DNA from 3 places in the Streptomyces sp. MK7 genome. Region 3 is predicted to be linked to each of the others. Evidence: riboswitches for the same ligand, from Rfam matches in the RefSeq annotation. Region 3 holds a riboswitch; each other region holds the start of a gene.

What was found. Region 3 has a riboswitch for cyclic di-AMP ahead of R2S09_RS23005 (M23 family metallopeptidase). Riboswitches for the same ligand answer to the same signal wherever they lie in the genome.
Region 1: it holds a riboswitch for cyclic di-AMP, as region 3 does, so the genes downstream of both, R2S09_RS20695 (C40 family peptidase) here and R2S09_RS23005 (M23 family metallopeptidase) in region 3, are expected to answer to the same signal.
Region 2: it holds a riboswitch for cyclic di-AMP, as region 3 does, so the genes downstream of both, R2S09_RS22350 (transglycosylase SLT domain-containing protein) here and R2S09_RS23005 (M23 family metallopeptidase) in region 3, are expected to answer to the same signal.

What each region holds. Positions count from the first base shown of each region.
Region 1 covers NZ_JAVACL010000018.1:50,814-56,833, reverse strand. The annotation lists gene R2S09_RS20710 (ANTAR domain-containing protein) at 1-19, opposite strand, end outside; gene R2S09_RS20705 (ATP-dependent Clp protease proteolytic subunit) at 187-822, shown strand; gene R2S09_RS20700 (hypothetical protein) at 830-1,138, shown strand; cyclic di-AMP (ydaO/yuaA leader) riboswitch at 1,477-1,691, shown strand; gene R2S09_RS20695 (C40 family peptidase) at 1,695-2,168, shown strand; gene R2S09_RS20690 (ATP-binding protein) at 2,277-2,735, opposite strand; gene R2S09_RS20685 (helix-turn-helix transcriptional regulator) at 2,975-3,835, shown strand; gene R2S09_RS20680 (DUF397 domain-containing protein) at 3,868-4,098, shown strand; gene R2S09_RS20675 (8-amino-7-oxononanoate synthase) at 4,137-5,264, opposite strand; gene bioB (biotin synthase BioB) at 5,412-6,020, shown strand, end outside.
Region 2 covers NZ_JAVACL010000020.1:116,663-122,682, reverse strand. The annotation lists gene R2S09_RS22355 (polyprenyl synthetase family protein) at 1-905, opposite strand, end outside; cyclic di-AMP (ydaO/yuaA leader) riboswitch at 1,498-1,683, shown strand; gene R2S09_RS22350 (transglycosylase SLT domain-containing protein) at 1,687-2,178, shown strand; gene R2S09_RS22345 (Cof-type HAD-IIB family hydrolase) at 2,199-3,005, opposite strand; gene R2S09_RS22340 (FAD-dependent oxidoreductase) at 3,120-4,322, opposite strand; gene R2S09_RS22335 (ATP-grasp domain-containing protein) at 4,529-5,767, opposite strand; gene fahA (fumarylacetoacetase) at 6,013-6,020, shown strand, end outside.
Region 3 covers NZ_JAVACL010000021.1:136,843-142,862, forward strand. The annotation lists gene R2S09_RS22990 (GNAT family N-acetyltransferase) at 1-1,753, opposite strand, end outside; gene R2S09_RS22995 (HPr family phosphocarrier protein) at 1,942-2,223, shown strand; gene R2S09_RS23000 (GntR family transcriptional regulator) at 2,513-3,172, opposite strand; gene R2S09_RS23005 (M23 family metallopeptidase) at 3,372-4,130, opposite strand; cyclic di-AMP (ydaO/yuaA leader) riboswitch at 4,143-4,305, opposite strand; gene R2S09_RS23010 (pitrilysin family protein) at 4,530-5,918, opposite strand; gene R2S09_RS23015 (pitrilysin family protein) at 5,915-6,020, opposite strand, start outside.

The DNA of each region.
Region 1 (6,020 bases), on a different contig from region 3:
AAATCGCGAAGAACGCCATGGAGATCCCCTGGGTCGTCGAGCGGCCGGAGTTCCATCTCCAGCTTGCTCCAGGAGCCTGCCGAGCACGACCGGAGACCGAATCACCGCGCGATCCCCGTCGACATCCCCCTCGACGCGCGTACGTCCTGTACATTTTTTACAGATCTCTTTCTGGAGGGATGCGCCATGAACCGACCGTCCGACCACCACGTCCTGCCGGAGTTCACCGAGCTCACGAGCGGCGGACGACGCACCATGGATCCGTACGCCAAACTCCTGGAGGAACGGATCGTCCTGCTCGGCACACCGATCGACGACACCTCGGCGAACGACGTCATCGCACAGCTCGTCCATCTCGAGCACCAGAACCCCGACCGGGACATCTCGCTGTACGTCAACTCGCCCGGCGGCTCCTTCGAGGCCATGGCGGCGATCCACGACACGATGGCGTTCGTCTCCTGCGACGTGGCGACGGTCTGCCTGGGCCAGGCCGTCGCCGCCGCCGCCGTGCTGCTGGCCGCGGGCGCGCCGGGCAAGCGGTCCGCGCTGCCCGGGGCACGGATGGTGCTGCGGCAGCCGTCGCTGCCCGAGCCGGTGGAGGGGCAGGTGTCGGACCTGACCGTCCGGGCGGAGGAGCTGCTGCGCGTGCGGGCCCGCCTGGAGGACATGCTCGTACGGCACACCGGGCGCGGCCCGGAGCAGGTGGCCGCGGACCTGGACCGCGAGCGGGTCCTGGACGCGCGGGGCGCGCTGGAGTACGGGCTGGTGGACCGGATCGTCCCGGGCCGCGACGCCGCACGGACCGCACCGGACGCGGGGTGAGCCGACGATGCTGCCACCCGAGCTGCCGCCGCTGCCCGCGCTGACCCGCGCCGAGGCGGAACTGATCGACCGTTACCTCGACGTGGTGGACCTGCTCGGCCGGATCAACCCCGGCCGGTCCGGCGACACCTACCGGGGCCTGCGGGCCGCCCAGGCCCTGGTCGGCAGGGCGGCCGAGCTGCGCGACGCACTGACGCTGATGCACCAGCGGGGCGAGACGGAGCTGCACGCGGCGACGCTTGCGCGGGCGCTGCGGATCCTGGACGGCGACCAACGCACGGCCCGCGTCACCGTGCCGTCCGCTGGCGCGAGTTGACGCCCTCACAGCCGCACGACGGCCGGGCTGCGGAGACACGGCGCGCGCAGATGGACCGGAACGGACCACATGACGTGCCGCCTTTCGGTGGAAACGGCCATCCTCTTTCGGGGCCGCAGCGGTTGCGCAACGTGCCTGCCCCACTTGGCGCAATGAGGTGTTACGGCGCTGGTCCGGGCCTCGCCCCGGAAAGCGACAGACGTTCGAAGGTATGGGTGTCCACCCGAACGGATGAGTGGTGAGTAACAACACAAATCCCCGGTTTCATTGGGATTTTCGGACATCCGTGAGCCAAGATCCCTGTCTGACGACAAGCCCCCGCCGCAGCGGCGGGGCGGTCCGGGCGGACGCCGAGTCCTGCCGCCGCCCGGACGACCGGTCGACGGCAGTGGATCGGCAGGAGTGGAGGACCCGAGCACGACGGGTCGCCGGTTCGGTCACGCCATGGCCGGGCCGAGCAGCCCTTGGGGTGAAGCCGCGTCCGACGCGGCCGGGCTACTTCGCCAGCCCGAATCCGACAGGTCATCCTTCACAGGCGGCTGACGAAGGGTTGCGCATGACTGCGCTCAATCGTGTCCCGTCGTTCATGGCCCGGGCCGGCACGGCCTCGGCCCTGACCATCGCCGCCGTGGGTGGCTCGATCGTGGTACCGGGCTTCGCGCCGGACGCCTCGGCCGCGGCCCTGGCGACGAAGGCGCTCAAGATCGCGGCGTCCAAGAAGGGCTCCCCCTACCAGTGGGGAGCGACCGGTCCGCGCAGGTTCGACTGCTCCGGGCTCACGCTGTACTCGTTCAAGAAGGCGGGCAAGAGGCTGCCGCGCACGGCCGCCCAGCAGTACAACAAGACCCGCCACATCTCCTCACACAGCCGCAGGGCCGGGGACCTGGTGTTCTTCCACTCGGGCTCCTACGTCTACCACGTCGGCATCTACGCCGGCGGGGGCAAGATCTGGCACGCCCCGAAGACCGGGGACGTGGTGCGGCTGCAGAAGATCTGGACCCGGAGCGTCTGGTACGGCCGGGTCAGCTGACGAGCCCGGGGCGGTGGCGCGGCCGTTGGGCCGCCGCCACCGCCCCGGGCTGCTGCGCACCCCGTCAGCCACGCCGGCCGGCTCCCGCCGGCCCGGTCCGGCCCATGCCTAGGATTCCCGTCGGCCCGCCGTCGTCACGGGGCGGTCCTCGAAGGTCCACGGGAGCTCGATCCAGACCGTCTTGCCGCCCTCGCGAGTGGGCCGCACGGTGAGGCTGCCGCCGCACTCCGCGGTGAGCCAGCGGATGATCACCATCCCCCGGCCGTTGTCCTGCTGGACGGCGGCCGGCAGTCGTCTGGGGAAGCGCGGGTGGCTGTCGGTCACCCCGATGCGCAGCTGTTCGTCACGTTCCAGGACCAGGTCCACCGTGAAGGTGGGTGACTGCCCGAGGGTGTGCTGGACGGCGTTGGTGGCGAGTTCGGAGACGATGAGCCGTACGGTCTCGGCGGCATCCGTGTCCGACGGCAGGCCCCACTCCGCCAGGGTGCCCACCGCATAGGTCCGGGCGGCGGAGACCGAGGCGGGATCGCTCGGCAGAGTGACGGATGCTTCCAGATGGTCTGCCATGGCGACGTCGTCCCTTTCCCGCGGGACCGCGGTCCGACACGGAGCGGATGGTTCGAGTACGGTCCCGGACTGGTGCTTCGCCGTCAGACTGCCACCACCGGGCCGGTCACGGGTGGCGATCCACCAAGATATGCATATATCTGTCGCTCGAAGCGGTGAACTGTGCGACGGCAGAGCGGATTCGGCCCGGGTTTCCGGAGGCTGTCACCGAGGAGCCCAGAAGGAGTGAGGAGCAGTCGATGCAGCACGGTCCCGCGGTGCGCCGCCGCAAGCTGGGCGCCGAACTGCGCGCGCTGCGCGCCGGTGCGGGCCTCACCAGTGGTGAGGCGGCCCGACTGGTGGGCTGGCACCAGTCGAAGGTGAGCCGGATCGAGACCGGCGCGAGCGGGGTCAAACCGGCCGATGTGCGGTTACTGCTGGACGCCTACGCGGTCCGCGACTCCCAGCTGCGCGACTTGCTCATGGTGCTGGCGGGCTCCGACGACGGCGACGAACGGCAGCACTGGTGGCACGCCTATCGAGGCGTACTGCCGCCGACGTACCGGGACTTCATCAGCCTGGAGTCCCAGGCCACCGCGATGCGCACCCTGGAGACCTCGGTGGTCCCGGGGCTGTTGCAGACCCCGGAGTACGCCCGCGCGGTGACCCGGGCCGCCGTGGACGGACTCGACGACGACCGGCTGGACGCCCTGGTGGAGGTGCGGCTGGCCCGGCAGGACGTGCTGCGGGCCGATCCGCCGCTGGAGCTGCACGCCGTGCTCGACGAGGCGGTGCTGCGCCGGGAGGTGGGCGGGCCGGAGGTGATGGCGCGGCAGCTGGAACGCCTGACCAGGGCGGCCCGGCTTCCCCAAGTCCGGCTCCAGGTAATGCCGTTCGCCGCCGGAGCGCATATCGGCATCACCGGTCCTTTCGTAATCTTTTCATTTTCGAACACTTCTGATCTGGACGTCGTTGTTCTCGACCACTTGACGAGTAGCCTCCATCTCGAACGGAAAGAAGACCTAGAGGCCTACACCGAGGCCTTCAACTCCCTTCGGTACCACGCGCTTTCGATCGAGGACTCGTTGGAGTTCATCGCCGCGATACACCACGACAAGTGACGGCACGGCACGCAACCGCGTAAGGAGGCACCATGTCCGCTTTGCTGCGGCACGTACCTTCCCCTACCGATCTGCACGGTGTGCGGTGGCTGCGCAGCAGCTACAGCACGGGAGCCAACAACTGCGTCGAGACGGCCCGGCCGGCCTCAGGGCCGTGCGCCGGACTGCTCGCCGTGCGCGACTCCAAGGACCCGACCGGACCCGCACTGCTCTTCTCCCCCGAGAGCTGGGCGGACTTCACGGCCGCGGTGCACCGCATCTGAGGTCCGTATCCGGTGGCGCACGGCCGTGTCACGCCGACTCATGGCCGCGTTTCGCCGATCACCCGTACAGCGCGTTCGATCTGAGCCCCAAAGAGGTCGGCACGGGCGGTCAGCCGGAGCCGTGAGATGCCGTCGGGCACGGAAGGAGGACGGAAGCAGCCCACGGCCAGGCCCGCCGCACGGCAGTCGGCCGCCCAGCGCACGGCGCTCTCCGGGGAGGGCGCCCGCACGGAGACCACCGCGGCGTCCGGGCGCACCGCCTCGAGCCCCGCGGCGGTCAGGCGTGCGTGCAGTTCGGTCGCCACCGTGCGCGCCCGCACCGCCCGCTCCGGCTCGCGGCGCAGCAGTCTCAGGGCGGCGAGGGCCGCCCCGGCCGCGGCGGGGGCCAGGCCCGTGTCGAAGATGAACGTCCGGGCCGCGTTGATCAGGTGTTCGATCACCCGGGCAGGTCCGAGCACGGCCCCGCCCTGGCTGCCGAGCGACTTGGACAGCGTGGCCGTCACCACCAGGTCGTCGGCGCCCGCGAGCCCTGCGGCGTGCGGGGCGCCGCGGCCGCCGGGGCCGAGGACGCCCAGGCCGTGGGCGTCATCGACGACCAGCCCCGCGCCGTGCTCCCGGCAGGCCGCCGCGAACTCGGCCAGCGGGGCCGCGTCGCCGTCGACGGAGAACACCGTGTCGGAGACGAGGACCGCCTCGCCGGCGTGGGTGCCGAGCGCCTTGCGCACGGCCTCCGGGTCGGCGTGCGCGACGACCTGTGTGGTGGCGCGGGCCAGCCGGCAGCCGTCGATGAGCGAGGCGTGGTTGCCCGCGTCGGAGACGATCAGCGAGCCGTGCGGCGCGAGCGCGGCGACCGCGGCGAGGTTGGCGGCGTATCCGGAGGAGAACACGAGCGCCGCCTCGAAGCCGCAGAAGTCCGCCAGCTCGCGCTCCAGTTCCGTGTGCAGCTCGGTGGTGCCGGTGACGAGCCGGGAGCCGGTGGAGCCGCCGCCCCAGGTGCGCGCCGCCACGGCGGCCGCGTCGGTCACCTCGGGGTGGCGGGCCAGCCCCAGGTAGTCGTTGCTCGCCAGGTCCAGCAGCGGCGAGTCGGCCGGGCGGGGACGCAGGGTCCGTACGAGTCCGGCCCGGCGGCGTGCGTCCGCCTGCTCGTCGATCCAGCCGAACGCCATGGTTCCTCCGCGCTTTTGTAGGCAGTGCACAGACACTAGCCGGACGACCAGCCGGGCATCGTGTGGCAATACCCACACGTCGAACCGTCGGTAGTTGTGCAAACTCTCCTTGGCCGGGGGCAGTCCCTTAGGACAGGATCAGCTCTCATGGACCTGCTGAACACGCTGCTGGACAAGGGGCTTCGGCGCGAGCTGCCGACCCGCGAGGAAGCTCTGGCCGTGCTGGCCACCTCCGACGACGACCTGCTCGATGTGGTGACGGCGGCCGGAAAGGTGCGCCGCCACTGGTTCGGCCGACGGGTGAAACTCAACTATCTGGTCAACCTCAAGTCGGGCCTGTGCCCCGAGGACTGCTCCTACTGCTCCCAGCGGCTCGGCTCGAAGGCGGACATCCTCAAGTACACCTGGCTCAAGCCGGACGAGGCCTCGCGGGCCGCGGCGGCCGGGCTGGCCGGCGGCGCCAAGCGGGTGTGCCTGGTGGCCAGCGGTCGCGGCCCGACCGACCGTGACGTGGACCGGGTCTCGGAGACCATCAAGGCCATCAAGGACCAGAACGAGGGCGTCGAGGTGTGCGCCTGTCTCGGGCTGCTCTCCGACGGCCAGGCCGACCGGCTGCGCGAGGCCGGGGCCGACGCCTACAACCACAACCTCAACACCTCCGAGGCGACCTACGGCGACATCACCACCACCCACACCTACGCCGACCGGGTGGACACGGTGACCAAGGCGCACGCGGCCGGGCTGTCCGCCTGCTCC
Region 2 (6,020 bases), on a different contig from region 3:
ACGGTGTCCCGGCGGGCCTGTTCCAGGGCGGGGTGCTCCCGCAGCGCCGCGAGCGCCTCCGCATGCCGCGCGTCGTCGCTCAGGTCGGAGTCCAGCAGCTCGCACAGCGCGATGTCCTCGGACAGTCCCAGCCGCTGCGCGCGCTCGCGCAGCCGCAGCACCGGCAGGGTCGCGATGCCCTCCCGCAGGTCCGTCCCCGGGGTCTTGCCGGACTCGTGCGAGTCGGAGGCGATGTCCAGCACGTCGTCGGCCAGCTGGAAGGCGACGCCCAGCCGCTCCCCGTACTGCGTCAGCACGTCCACGACGGTCTCGTCGGCCCCGGACATCATCGCGCCGAACCGGCACGACACGGCCACCAGCGACCCCGTCTTGCCGCCCAGCACGTCCAGGTAGTGGTCGACCGGATCCCGTCCGTCCTGGGGCCCCGCCGTCTCCAGGATCTGCCCGGTGACGAGCCGCTCGAACGCCAGTGCCTGCACGCGGACCGCCTCGGGCCCGAGGTCGGCGAGGATCTGGGAGGCCCGGGCGAACAGGAAGTCGCCGGTGAGGACCGCGACGGAGTTGCCCCAGCGGGTGTTCGCGCTGGCCACTCCGCGCCGCACCGCGGCCTCGTCCATCACGTCGTCGTGGTACAGCGTCGCCAGGTGGGTCAGCTCCACCACCACGGCCGCGGGCACGACCCCCGGCGCGTACGGGTCGCCGAACTGCGCCGCCAGCATCACGAGCAGCGGCCGGAACCGCTTCCCGCCCGCCTTGACCAGGTGCTGCGCGGCCTCGGTGATGAAGGGGACCTCGCTCTTGGTGGCTTCGAGCAGCCCTTCCTCGACAGCCGCCAATCCGGCCTGGACATCGGCTTCGAGAGCCTGGTCCCGCACGCTCAGCCCGAACGGCCCGACGACGGTCACGAGGGGTCTCCTGTCTGCTGGTGTCTGCTGGCGCTTACACGGTTTGTCGATAGGTCGCTGCCATCACTCAAGTCAGCGTATCCGGTCACGTTTCGATCACCGATGGCGCCCACCTATACAGGCCAGGCGGTATCGGATCACGCCCGATATGTTTTCGTTCACCACATATGAACAGATATTTATCGACTTACCTCTCCCTACCCGCGGCCGCCCCCACTCGCACACATGCGCACAGGTGCACACGTACACACAGGCCACGACGTCACCCGAAGTGACGACCGTCACGCCCGCACACTCCATGGCCCGATTTAACCCTATTGCCATCTATATTCCGCTTAGCCGTAATTGCTCCTCGTCCCATGAAACCGTGAGTTGGGTCACGCCGGGCCTTCGACCCTCCGTGCGCCCCGTCTCCTTGCCTTCCCTTCCCCCGCATGCCAGTTGACCCTTGGCAACAGCAAAGGATCAAGCACCCCAAACGCCTCAGATCAAGGTCAAACAGGACGATCTGTAATCCGAGCACTTGTTCCGGGCGTGTGCTCTCGCATACGTTCCCGGTCCATCGAGCGGACGCCGAATCCTGCCGCCGCCCGATGCCCATCGACCGAACCACTCATGGCAGGAGCGGGGGACCCAGGTAAGTCGCCGGGCCGGAGCGTCGTACGTCGTCGTACGCCGTGCCGGAACGGCTTGGGGTGAAGCCATGTCCTCCGGGACACGGCCGGGCACCTCCCCGCCCGAACCCGACAGCTCACCTCGCAGGCGTAGGAGAGGAATTCCCATGCCCGCACAGGTCCAGCGCCGTACCCGCGCCGCTCGTCTCGTCCGCACCCTCGCCGTCAGCGGCACCGGTGCCGCCGTCCTCGCCCTGCCGCTCATCGGCGCCACCAGCGCCTCCGCCGCCACCCCGGCCAAGAGCACCACCACCAGGGCCGCGAGCACGGTCGCCTATCCGAACAACCTCGACGGCTGGATCCGCGAGTCCCTCGCGATCATGGCCGACAAGGGCATCCCGGGCAGCTACAACGGCATCTACCGCAACGTGATGCGCGAGTCGTCCGGCAACCCGCGGGCCATCAACCTCTGGGACTCCAACGCCGCCAAGGGCATCCCGTCCAAGGGCCTGCTGCAGGTCATCCAGCCGACCTTCAACGCGTACCACGTGGACGGCACCTCGTTCGACATCTACGACCCGGTCGCGAACATCACGGCCGCCTGCAACTACGCGGCCGACCGGTACGGCTCGATCGACAACGTCTTCAGCGCGTACTGATCGGTCGTCCCACCTGTTCTCTAGGGGAACAACCGCTCGAGGACGACGGCGACGCCGTCGTCCTCGTTCGACAAGGTGACCTCGTCGGCCACGGCCTTCAGCTCGTGATGGGCGTCGGCCATGGCCACACCCCGGGCGGCCCACTGGAACATGGGGATGTCGTTCGGCATGTCACCGAAGGCCAGGGCGCTGTGCCGGCCGAGCCTCAGGCGCTCGGCGGCCAGCGCCAGCCCGGTCGCCTTGGTGATGCCGCACGGCTGCAGCTCGACCGTGCCCGGCCCCGACATGGTGACCGTGGCGAGCGAACCGACCGCGCCACGGGCCACCTCGGCCAACTCGTCGTCGGACAGCACGGGATGGCGCAGCAGCACCTTGCTGATCGGCGCCTGCCACAGCTCCTCGCGCCGCTCGACCCGCGACGCCGGCAGGGTCGGGTGCGGCATGCGGTACCCCGGCTCGATGAGCGTGAGCCCGTCCGCTCCGTCCTGGTCGACCGCGGCGTACACCTCCCCCACCTCGGCCTCGATCTTGCCGAGCGCGGTCTCGGCCGTCTCCGTGTCCAGCGTGACCGACCACAGCAGACGGTCCGCCGCCGCGTCGTAGAGCTGCGCTCCCTGGCCGCACACCGCGAGGCCCGTGGAGCCCAGGGCCTTCAGCAGCGTCCGGACCCTCGGCGCCGGCCGGCCGGTCACGACGAGGTGCCGGGCACCGGCCGCCGCCGCCCGCGCGAGCGCGGCCAGGGACCGCTCGGACACGGTGTCGTCGCCGCGCAGGAGCGTTCCGTCCAGGTCGGTGGCGATGAGGGCATAGGCAAGGGGAGCGGGCATGATCAGAGAATACGGATCCGCCGCACCCCCGGCCCCACCGGAACCGGACGACCCCCGCGGCCCCCTCCTTACCGGCCACCTCCCTCCAACTCGCCTCCGGCGTCCGCGAGATGCTCAGCCGTGTGCCGCCGCCAGGTGGCGTGCCAGCCGTGGTGAGGCGAACTCCGTGCCGCACACGAAGCGCATCACCGGGCCGTACGACGCCGCCGCCGGCAGCCCCGTGAAGTACAGGCCCGGGACCGAGGAGACGTAGCCCGCCCCGAGCTTCGGGGCACCCCGGCTCACCGCGAGCTCCGTGCGCAGCTCGTGGCCGAGGAAGCCCAGCGCGGCCAGGTCGACGCGGTAGCCGGTCGCCGCCACGATGTGGTCGGCGGTCAGTTCCCGGGTGCTGCTGCCCAGGGTGCGCACGGTCAGTGCCGCGCGGCCGTCGAGCGCCTCGGCGCGAACGATCCGGGCCACCTCGACGACCGGCACCGTTCCCTCGAAGCGGTCGCGCAGCCACCAGGCGCCGAGCGGGCCGAGGACCCGTCGGGCCAGGTAGTGGCGTACCTGGGCGGGCAGGCGGCGGTAGGGGTGGGGGTAGTGGCTGAGCGCCCACAGCGACCAGGCGCGGCCGAAGGGGGACTCGGGGCGCAGCCTGGGCTGGTCCCAGGGCGGGGCGCCGAAGGCGACCTTGCCGCGGCCGCGCGCCACCACCCGCACCCGCGCGCCGGCCTCCGCCGCGAGCACGGCGGTCTCCAGCGCGGACTGGCCGGCACCTACGACGATCAGCTCCTTGCCGGCGAACCGGGTCAGGTCGTGGTGCTGGGAACTGTGGGAGACCCCGCCGGCGGGTGCGGGGCCGTCCGGTGCCGCGCCGGCCAGCTCGGGCGGCAGATGGGCGAGGCCCGACAGGCCGGTCGCGACCACGACCGCGCGCGCGGCGAACTGCTCCCCGGAGTCCACCTTCAGCTCGAAGCCGCCGCCCGGCCGCCGGTCGACCGACACGACCCGGGTCCGCTCCAGTTCGGGCACCAGCCTGCGCTGGAACCACTCGCCGTAGGCGACGAAGGTCTCCACCGGGATGATGTCCTCGTCGGTGACCAGCCGCTCGATGCCGGCCGCGTCGCAGTAGTCGACCAGAGTGTGGCCGCGCCGTGGGCAGTCGATGGTGGAGGCGGCCGGGGTCGACTTGAGCAGCATTCCGGCGGGCATGTGGTCCCGCCAGGCGACCATGGGCTCGCCGAAGGCACGGACCGGAATGCCGCGTGCTCGCAGGTGGGCGGCGGTGGACAGGCCGTAGGGCCCGGCACCGATGACTGCTACCGGATGGTTCACGAAGTCCCTCCCCAGGACGTGCTGATGCGTCACTTCACGGGCCGTCGCGGTGGGCGTGGCCGACCGCGGGGACGACCGCCGGACACGGCCGGCGGTGCCACCGGTTCGACGGGTGGATGCGGGGCTGTGGGGGCGTGAGGGCGTGAGGGTGCCGGGCTGCGGCGGTACGGGGTACGCACGTGCGGGCGGTTGCCCGTGGCCGGTGTCTAACCGGCCGTGCTGCCGCGGCGTTTGGTACGCCACAGCTGGTAGAGGTGGATCGCGCCCGGCCGCACGAAGCGCGCGAGCATGGTGAGGAACGGCAGCGGGTCGTCACCCGCGAGCCAGGCCAGTTCGGTCCCGCTCGCCTTCGCCGGAGCGTGCGGTGTGGTGTATCCGCTGCGCCGGTAGGCGATCAGGGCGGGCAGGTCGATGTTCTCCACGACATAGCGGTGGCCGGCCCGCTGTTCCCCCTCGGGAACGGGCCGCCCGGTCAGGTCGAGGTGCATGGCGCGTACGACGTCCACCCCCGACTCGCTCTCGAAGAGCCGGAACTGGGCGCCCATGCGCGGGTTGAAGTCGAGCAGCTTGTACTGTCCGTCGCGCCGGTCGAAACGCAGGTCGAGGTCGATGATTCCGGTGAAGCCGATCTGTTTGATGAAACGCGCGGCGAGGTCGGCGAGTTCCGGGTTGTCGACGACGTACGCGTTGGCCGTCATCCCCGCGTGCGGCGGCCAGGAGCGGACCTTCACGCCGGTGAACATCGCGAGCGGCGTGGAGTCCTGGTCGAAGTAGGCGTGCACGATCCAGTCCTCGGCCTCCTCCCGGGGCAGGTACTCCTGGAGGATCACCCCCGGCCGCTCGCCCCAGTCGCGGGCGAGCGTGAGCAGTCCCTCGCGGGTGGCGATCCGCGTCGTGCCGTTCACGGCCGGCCGGCTGCGGCGTACGAACGCCTCGCGGTTCTTGGCCACCACCGGGAAGCGGGCCGTCTCGGCGAACGCGGCGATGTCGTCGTACGACTGCGGGAAGGCGGCCACCGGGCTCGGGATGCCGTGCTCGACGCACAGTTCGTGCAGGCCCTGCTTGCTGGCCAGGCGGCGCGGCAGCTCCGGGGCGACGCGCGGGAAGAGGAAGTGGCCCTTGAGCTCGTCCTGGTGCTCGGCGATCAGGACGGCCGCCTCCTCGTCGGTGGGGACCAGGACGGCGGGCCGCCCGATACGGCTCCCGATCCGCAGGAGCCCCTCCACCAGGTGGCCCGCCTCCTCGGTGCCCCTCGTCGGCCAGACGAACGCCCGTTTGAGATAACGGGAGGAGGCCGCCGGGGTGTAGGCGTCCTCGGTGATCGCGTACATGGGCACGCCCAGCCGGCCCAGACTGCGGATCGCCCCCACCCCGCCGTGGTGCAGCGGATAGTCGCCGAACTTCACGATCAGGCCCGGCACGTCACGGTCGGCGCCGAAAGGCACGCTGACGGCATTCCTGGCCACGGGTCCCCCCACGTGTCCCCCCTACGGAGCGGACCCACCCCGTCCGCGTCCCCCAAAGGACGCTAAGCCGGAATTGCCCGCTCCGACAAGGCCAATCCGGACATTGCAAACTCTTTAGGCACTGCCCAAGACAGCCGACGCCCCCGTAACGTGTGGCGCGACCACATGAACGTGTGGCCCGAACCACCTGGAACGCACGGCACACGAAAGAGAGGCAGTACCCGATGCCCCC
Region 3 (6,020 bases):
CGAGGGCCGCGTCCTCGGCGGCGCCCTCCCCCACCGCCGGTATCGCGGTCACGACCACCGCGTCGGTCGTCTCGTCCTCGAGCGCCCGCGACAGCGCCGACCGGAAGTCCTCCGCGGACGCCGCCGTCGTCAGGTCCTGCGGCGGCTGCGGGCGCAGGCCCTCGGCGAGACAGCGGTCGTACGTCAGTACGCCCAGCGACTCCGAGTTGCCCAGGATCGCCACCCGTGGGCCGGGAGGGAGCGGCTGCCGGGCGAGCAGCAGCCCCGTGTCCACCAGTTCCGTGATGGTGTCCACGCGGATCACGCCCGCCTGCCGCAGCAGGGCCGAGACCGTCGCGTGCGGCAGCCGTGTCGCCCGCACGGTGTGCCCCTGGGGGGCCGATCCGGGCCCCTGCACCACGACCAGCGGCTTCGCCGCCGCCGTGCGCCGGGCGAGCCGGGTGAACTTGCGCGGGTTGCCGATGGACTCCAGGTACATCAGGGCGACGTCGGTGTGGGGGTCGTCGTACCAGTACTGCAGGACGTCGTTGCCGGACACGTCCGCCCGGTTGCCGGACGAGACGAAGGTCGACACTCCCGTGACGCCGGTCACGCCGCCGCCGCGCCGGTGCAGCCGGGACAGCAGCGCGATACCGATCGCCCCGGACTGGGCGAACATCCCGATGCGGCCCGGGCGGGGCATCTCGGGGGCGAGAGAGGCGTTCAGCCGGACGTCCGGCGAGGTGTTGATGATCCCGAAGGCGTTGGGCCCGATGATCCGCATGCCGTACGCGCGCGCGTGCCGCACGAGTGCGCGCTGGCGCTCGCGCCCCTCGGGGCCGCTTTCCGCGTACCCCGCGGAGATCACGACGAGCCCCTGCACACCGTGCTCGCCGCACTCGGCGACGACCTCGGGGACCTGCTCGGCCGGTACGGCCACGACCGCGAGGTCCACGGGTCCTTCGATCTCCCGCACCGAGCGGTGGGCGGGCACCCCGTCGATCTCCCGCCGGTCCTCGCCGAAGGCGCGGTTCACGGCGTGCAGCCGGCCGGTGAACCCCGCCTCGCGGATGTGGTCCAGGACGCTGCGGCCCACGCCCCCGCGGGTGCGGCCCACCCCGATGACGGCGACCGAGCCGGGCACCAGCAGGCGGCGTACCGACCGCCCCTCGGCGCGCTGCTCCCGCGCGCGCTGCACGGCCAGGGAGCGGTCCGTGGGCTCGATGCCGAACTCCAGGTGTACGACGCCGTCCTCGAAGCTGCGCTTCTGGGTGTACCCGGCGTCGGTGAACACCTTGATCATCTTGGTGTTGGCGGGCAGCACCTCGGCGGTGAAGCGGCGGATGCCGCGCTCGCGGGCGACGGCCGCGATGTGTTCCAGGAGGGCCGAGGCGACTCCTCGCCCCTGGTGGGCGTCCTGCACCAGGAAGGCGACCTCCGCTTCGTCGGCCGGTGCGGAGGCGGGCACGCCACCGGCGCCGACGCGGTCATAGCGTACGGTGGCGATGAACTCGCCGCCGATCGTGGCCGCGAGTCCCACCCTGTCCACAAAGTCGTGGTGCGTGAAGCGGTGGACGTCCTTCGCGGACAGACGCGGATAGGGCGCGAAGAAGCGGTAGTACTTGGACTCGTCCGAGACCTGCTCGTAGAAGCTGACCAAGCGGTCGGCGTCCTGGGCGGTGATGGGGCGGATCCGTGCGGTGCCGCCGTCGCGCAGCACCACGTCGGCCTCCCAGTGGGCGGGATACTCATGCCGGTCCGACGAGGTCTGCATGGGGCCCAGAGTACGGCTAGCGTCCGACAACGGCGCGAGGCAGTCTGTGGAGGAACCGCGCAAGGACACCCATCGGATCGAGGCCGCGGTCCGACGCATTCCGGAACGGGACACCGTGCCGCTCCGGGCGTGCTCCACGTGTGGGAAACTGGTCTAGACAACCCTGATACACCGAAGGGCAGCATCACATGGCTGAGCGCCGCGTCAACGTCGGCTGGGCCGAGGGCCTCCACGCCCGCCCCGCTTCCATCTTCGTCCGGGCCGCCACGGCCGCAGGTGTCCCCGTGACGATCGCCAAGGCCGACGGCAGCCCCGTCAACGCCGCCTCCATGCTGGCCGTCCTCGGCCTCGGCGCCCAGGGCGGCGAGGAGGTCGTCCTGGCCTCCGACGCCGAGGGCGCGGACGCCGCCCTGGACCGGCTGGCCAAGCTGGTCTCCGAGGGGCTCGAGGAGCTTCCCGAGACGGTCTGACGGTCCGATCGAGCGCTGACGTCGCGTCTCGAGCACCGAAGCCGCGTCGCCCGGGCCGGGCGGCGCGGCTTCGCTTTTTCCGGCTCGTCCCTGAGCGGACCGGCCGCGGATCGGCCTCATCAGATCGGCCGGGTAGACCGGCTCGGAGGGTCGACGCAGTGGATCGGCTCAGACGAATCGACCGCACAACGCTCCGAACGAAATTCCGACGCACTTGAAAGCCGTCCATGAAAACGGGCAGGGCAAATACCCCCACTCCGAATTCCCCTCTTTGTATACGGCCCTCACGTTAATTCCGCGCTCCCGATGTGTTTACGGGACGTTGCGAAGTCCTCACGCGGTGGGCGGCGGTCGCGCGCTCGGCGTGCAGGGCGGTCAGCGCCCGCGCGCGCTCGCCGTCGCCGCGCGCCACCGCGTCGGCGATGGCACCGTGCTCGGCCCAGGACTCCACGGGGTCGGCCGGGACGGGCACCGAGTACATCCAGGCGATCTTGTGCCGCAGCTGGGTCAGCATGGCGGTGAGCGCCGGGCTGTCGCAGGCCTGGGTGAGCGTCTCGTGGAACCAGCTCCCCAGGGACCGCAGCTCCTCGCCGCCGCCGCTCGCGGCCCGCTCCTGCCCCAGCCTGACCAGGCCGCGCAACACCTTCAGATGGGCCTCCGTGCGGCGCTGGGCGGCCCGGGAGGCGGCCAGCGGTTCCAGCAGCAGCCGCATCTCCAGCAGGTCGGCGGCCTCCTGCTCGGTGGGCTCCGCCACGCACGCCCCGGCGTGCCGCCGGGTCACCACGAAGCCCTCGGCCTCCAGGGTGCGCAGGGCCTCTCGCACGGGGACCCGCGAGACGCCGTAGCGGCGGGCGAGGACCTCCTCGGTGAGCCGGCTGCCGCGCTCATGGACTCCGGCGACGATGTCGTCCCGGATCGCCGTGCACACCGAGTGCGCCGGAATACGCATGACCGACCTCCGCCTGAATCCCGCCGGAATCCCCGTTGTGCGCCACACCGGACGCCCGTTCCGTGACTCTATTCCAGTGAGCGGGAATTTCCGACGGCGGGCCGGAATCCATGGATATTTTTTGGACAGCGCCGCGCCCGGAACGCCGAAAGCCCCGGCTTCACCGGCCGGGGCTTTCGGGCAGGGCTGCGCGAGTCGCTCAGACGTTCACACCGTGCTTGCGGAGGTAGGCGACCGGGTCGATGTCGGAGCCGTAGTCCGGGGTGGTGCGGGCCTCGAAGTGGAGGTGCGGTCCGGTGACGTTGCCGGTCGCGCCGGACAGGCCTATCTGCTGGCCCGGGACGACCTTCTGGCCCACCGAGACGCCGATGGACGACAGGTGGCCGTACTGGGTGTACATGCCGTCGGCCATCCTGATCACGATCTGGTTGCCGTACGCCCCGCCCCAGCCGGTCTCGACGACGGTGCCGACGCCGACGGCGTGCACGGAGGTGCCGCTCGCGGCGTGGAAGTCGATGCCGGTGTGGGAGCCGGAGGACCACAGGGAGCCGCCGGCCTTGTAGCCGGTGGAGACGTACGAGCCGGAGATCGGCGGCACGAAGGCGTTGAGGCGCTTGCGCTCGGCCTCGCGGGCGGCGCGCTCCTTGGCCTCGCGCTCCTTCTTCGCCAGCTCGGCGGCCTTCTGGCGCGCGGCCTCCTCGGCCTTCTTCTGCTCGGCGGCCTGCCGCTGGGCGGCGGCCTGGGCGTCGATCTTTTCGGCGATGCTGTCGCCGATGGTGATGACCGGGGTCAGGCCGGTCTCCTCGGGGGCGGGGACCTCGGCGGCCAGGGCCGGTGCGGCGGCGAGAGTACCGAGGACTCCGGTGGTGGTGAGCGCCGCGGCACCCACCGCGCGGGCGGTGGTGCGGTGCATCCGGCTGGGGCGGCGATGCTTCCCGGTGGCGCGCGTGAACGCCATGTAGAGGCTGGTCCTTTCCTTCCCTCTCGCCTACCGGGTTAGCTGACGGGTTCGGAGCAGGAAGGTCTCCTACGGACCCCTCACTGCGCGCGCGGGTGTCCGATTCACCCCAGGGACTGGGTGGGTCCCCGGCTCCCCTGGCTCGCGCCGTACGGGGACTCGGCGATGGCTGTCCGGTGCCGCGGGTGCGGCGCACTGCCCGACGAACAGCCGGACCGACGCTAGAGGGGCGCGCTGTCAGTTCCCAAACCGATCCGGACTTTTGTAGCGCATGCCACAGGGCAGACAGGCAACCTCTCCCCCAATTCGGACATCGTGAGGCCCTGACGACGCTTCGGTCACCAGGGCCCCACGCGCGCGTGCCTCACGTCCGCTGCCGGACGGTGTCCCCGAGGGCCGCTACTCGGCCGCGACGACGCTCACCCGGCCGATGCCCAGGGCCTCCACGGGCTGCCCGATCTGCGCCGCGTCACCGACGAGGATCGTCACCAGCCGGTCCACCGGAAAGGCGCTGACGACCGCCGCGGTGGCCTCCACCGTGCCGGTGGCGGCGAGTTGCTGATAGAGCGTCCCCTGGTAGTCGTCGGGCAGGTGCTGCTCGACCTGGTCGGCCAGCGTGCTCGCCACGGCGGCGGCCGTCTCGTACTTGAGCGGCGCCACACCGACGAGGTTCTGCACGGCGACGTCCCGCTCGGCGTCGGTGAGGCCCTCGGCGGCGAGCTTGCGCAGCACCGTGAACAGGTCGTCCAGCGCCGGGCCGGTGTTCGGCGTGTCCACCGAGCCGCTGATCGCGAGCATCGCGGCGCCCGAGCCGTCGGGGGCCGAGCGCAGCACCTGGCCGAACGCCCGCACACCGTAGGTGTAGCCCTTCTCCTCGCGCAGGACGCGGTCCAGACGGGAGGTGAGGGTGCCGCCGAGGCAGTAGGTGCCGAGCACCTGGGCGGGCCACACACGGTCGTGCCGGTCGGCGCCGATGCGGCCGATGAGCAGCTGGGTCTGGACGGCGCCGGGGCGGTCCACGATGACCACGCGGCCGGTGTCGTCGGCGCGCACCGCCGGCACGGGCCGCGGCTTGGCCGGCGAGCCGGTCCAGGCGCCCAGGGTCTGGCCGAACAGCTCGTCGAGGTCGATGCCGGTGAGGTCGCCGACGACCACGGCGGTGGCTGTGGAGGGACGGACGTGCCGGTCGTAGAAGGCGCGTACGGCCGCCGCGTCGATGCCGCGGACGGTGTCCTCGGTGCCCTGGCGCGGGCGCGACATGCGCGCGGTGGCCGGGAACAGCTCCTTGGAGAGCTCCATGGCGGCGCGACGGGAGGGGTTGGCCAGCTCGTGCGGGATCTCGTCGAGCCGGTTGCGCACCAGCCGCTCGACCTCGGAGTCGGCGAACGCCGGCGCCCTGAGGGCGTCGGCCAGCAGGCCGAGTCCCTTGGCCAGGCGGGAAGCCGGGACCTCCAGGCTGAGCCGTACGCCGGGGTGGTCGGCGTGCGTGTCGAGGGTGGCGCCGGCGCGCTCCAGCTCGGCGGCGAACTCCTCGGCGGAGTGCTTGTCGGTGCCCTCGGAGAAGGCCCGCGCCATGATCGTGGCGACACCGTCCAGGCCGGCCGGCTCGGCGTCCAGGGGGGCGTCCAGCAGCACCTCGACGGCGACGACCTGCTGGCCGGGGCGGTGGCAGCGCAGGACGGTCATGCCGTTGTCCAGCGTGTCGCGCTCGGGCGCCGGGAACGCCCACGGCTTGGCCTCGCCCGCCTTGGGCTGGGGGTGGAAGTCCATCGTGGCGAGCTCGGTCACTTCGCCGCCTCCTCGGTGTCGTCGGTGGCCGCGGCGTCCTCGTCCTGGGCGTCGCCTGCTTCGGGCGTGTCGGCGGTGGTCGGCTCGTAGACGAGCACCGCG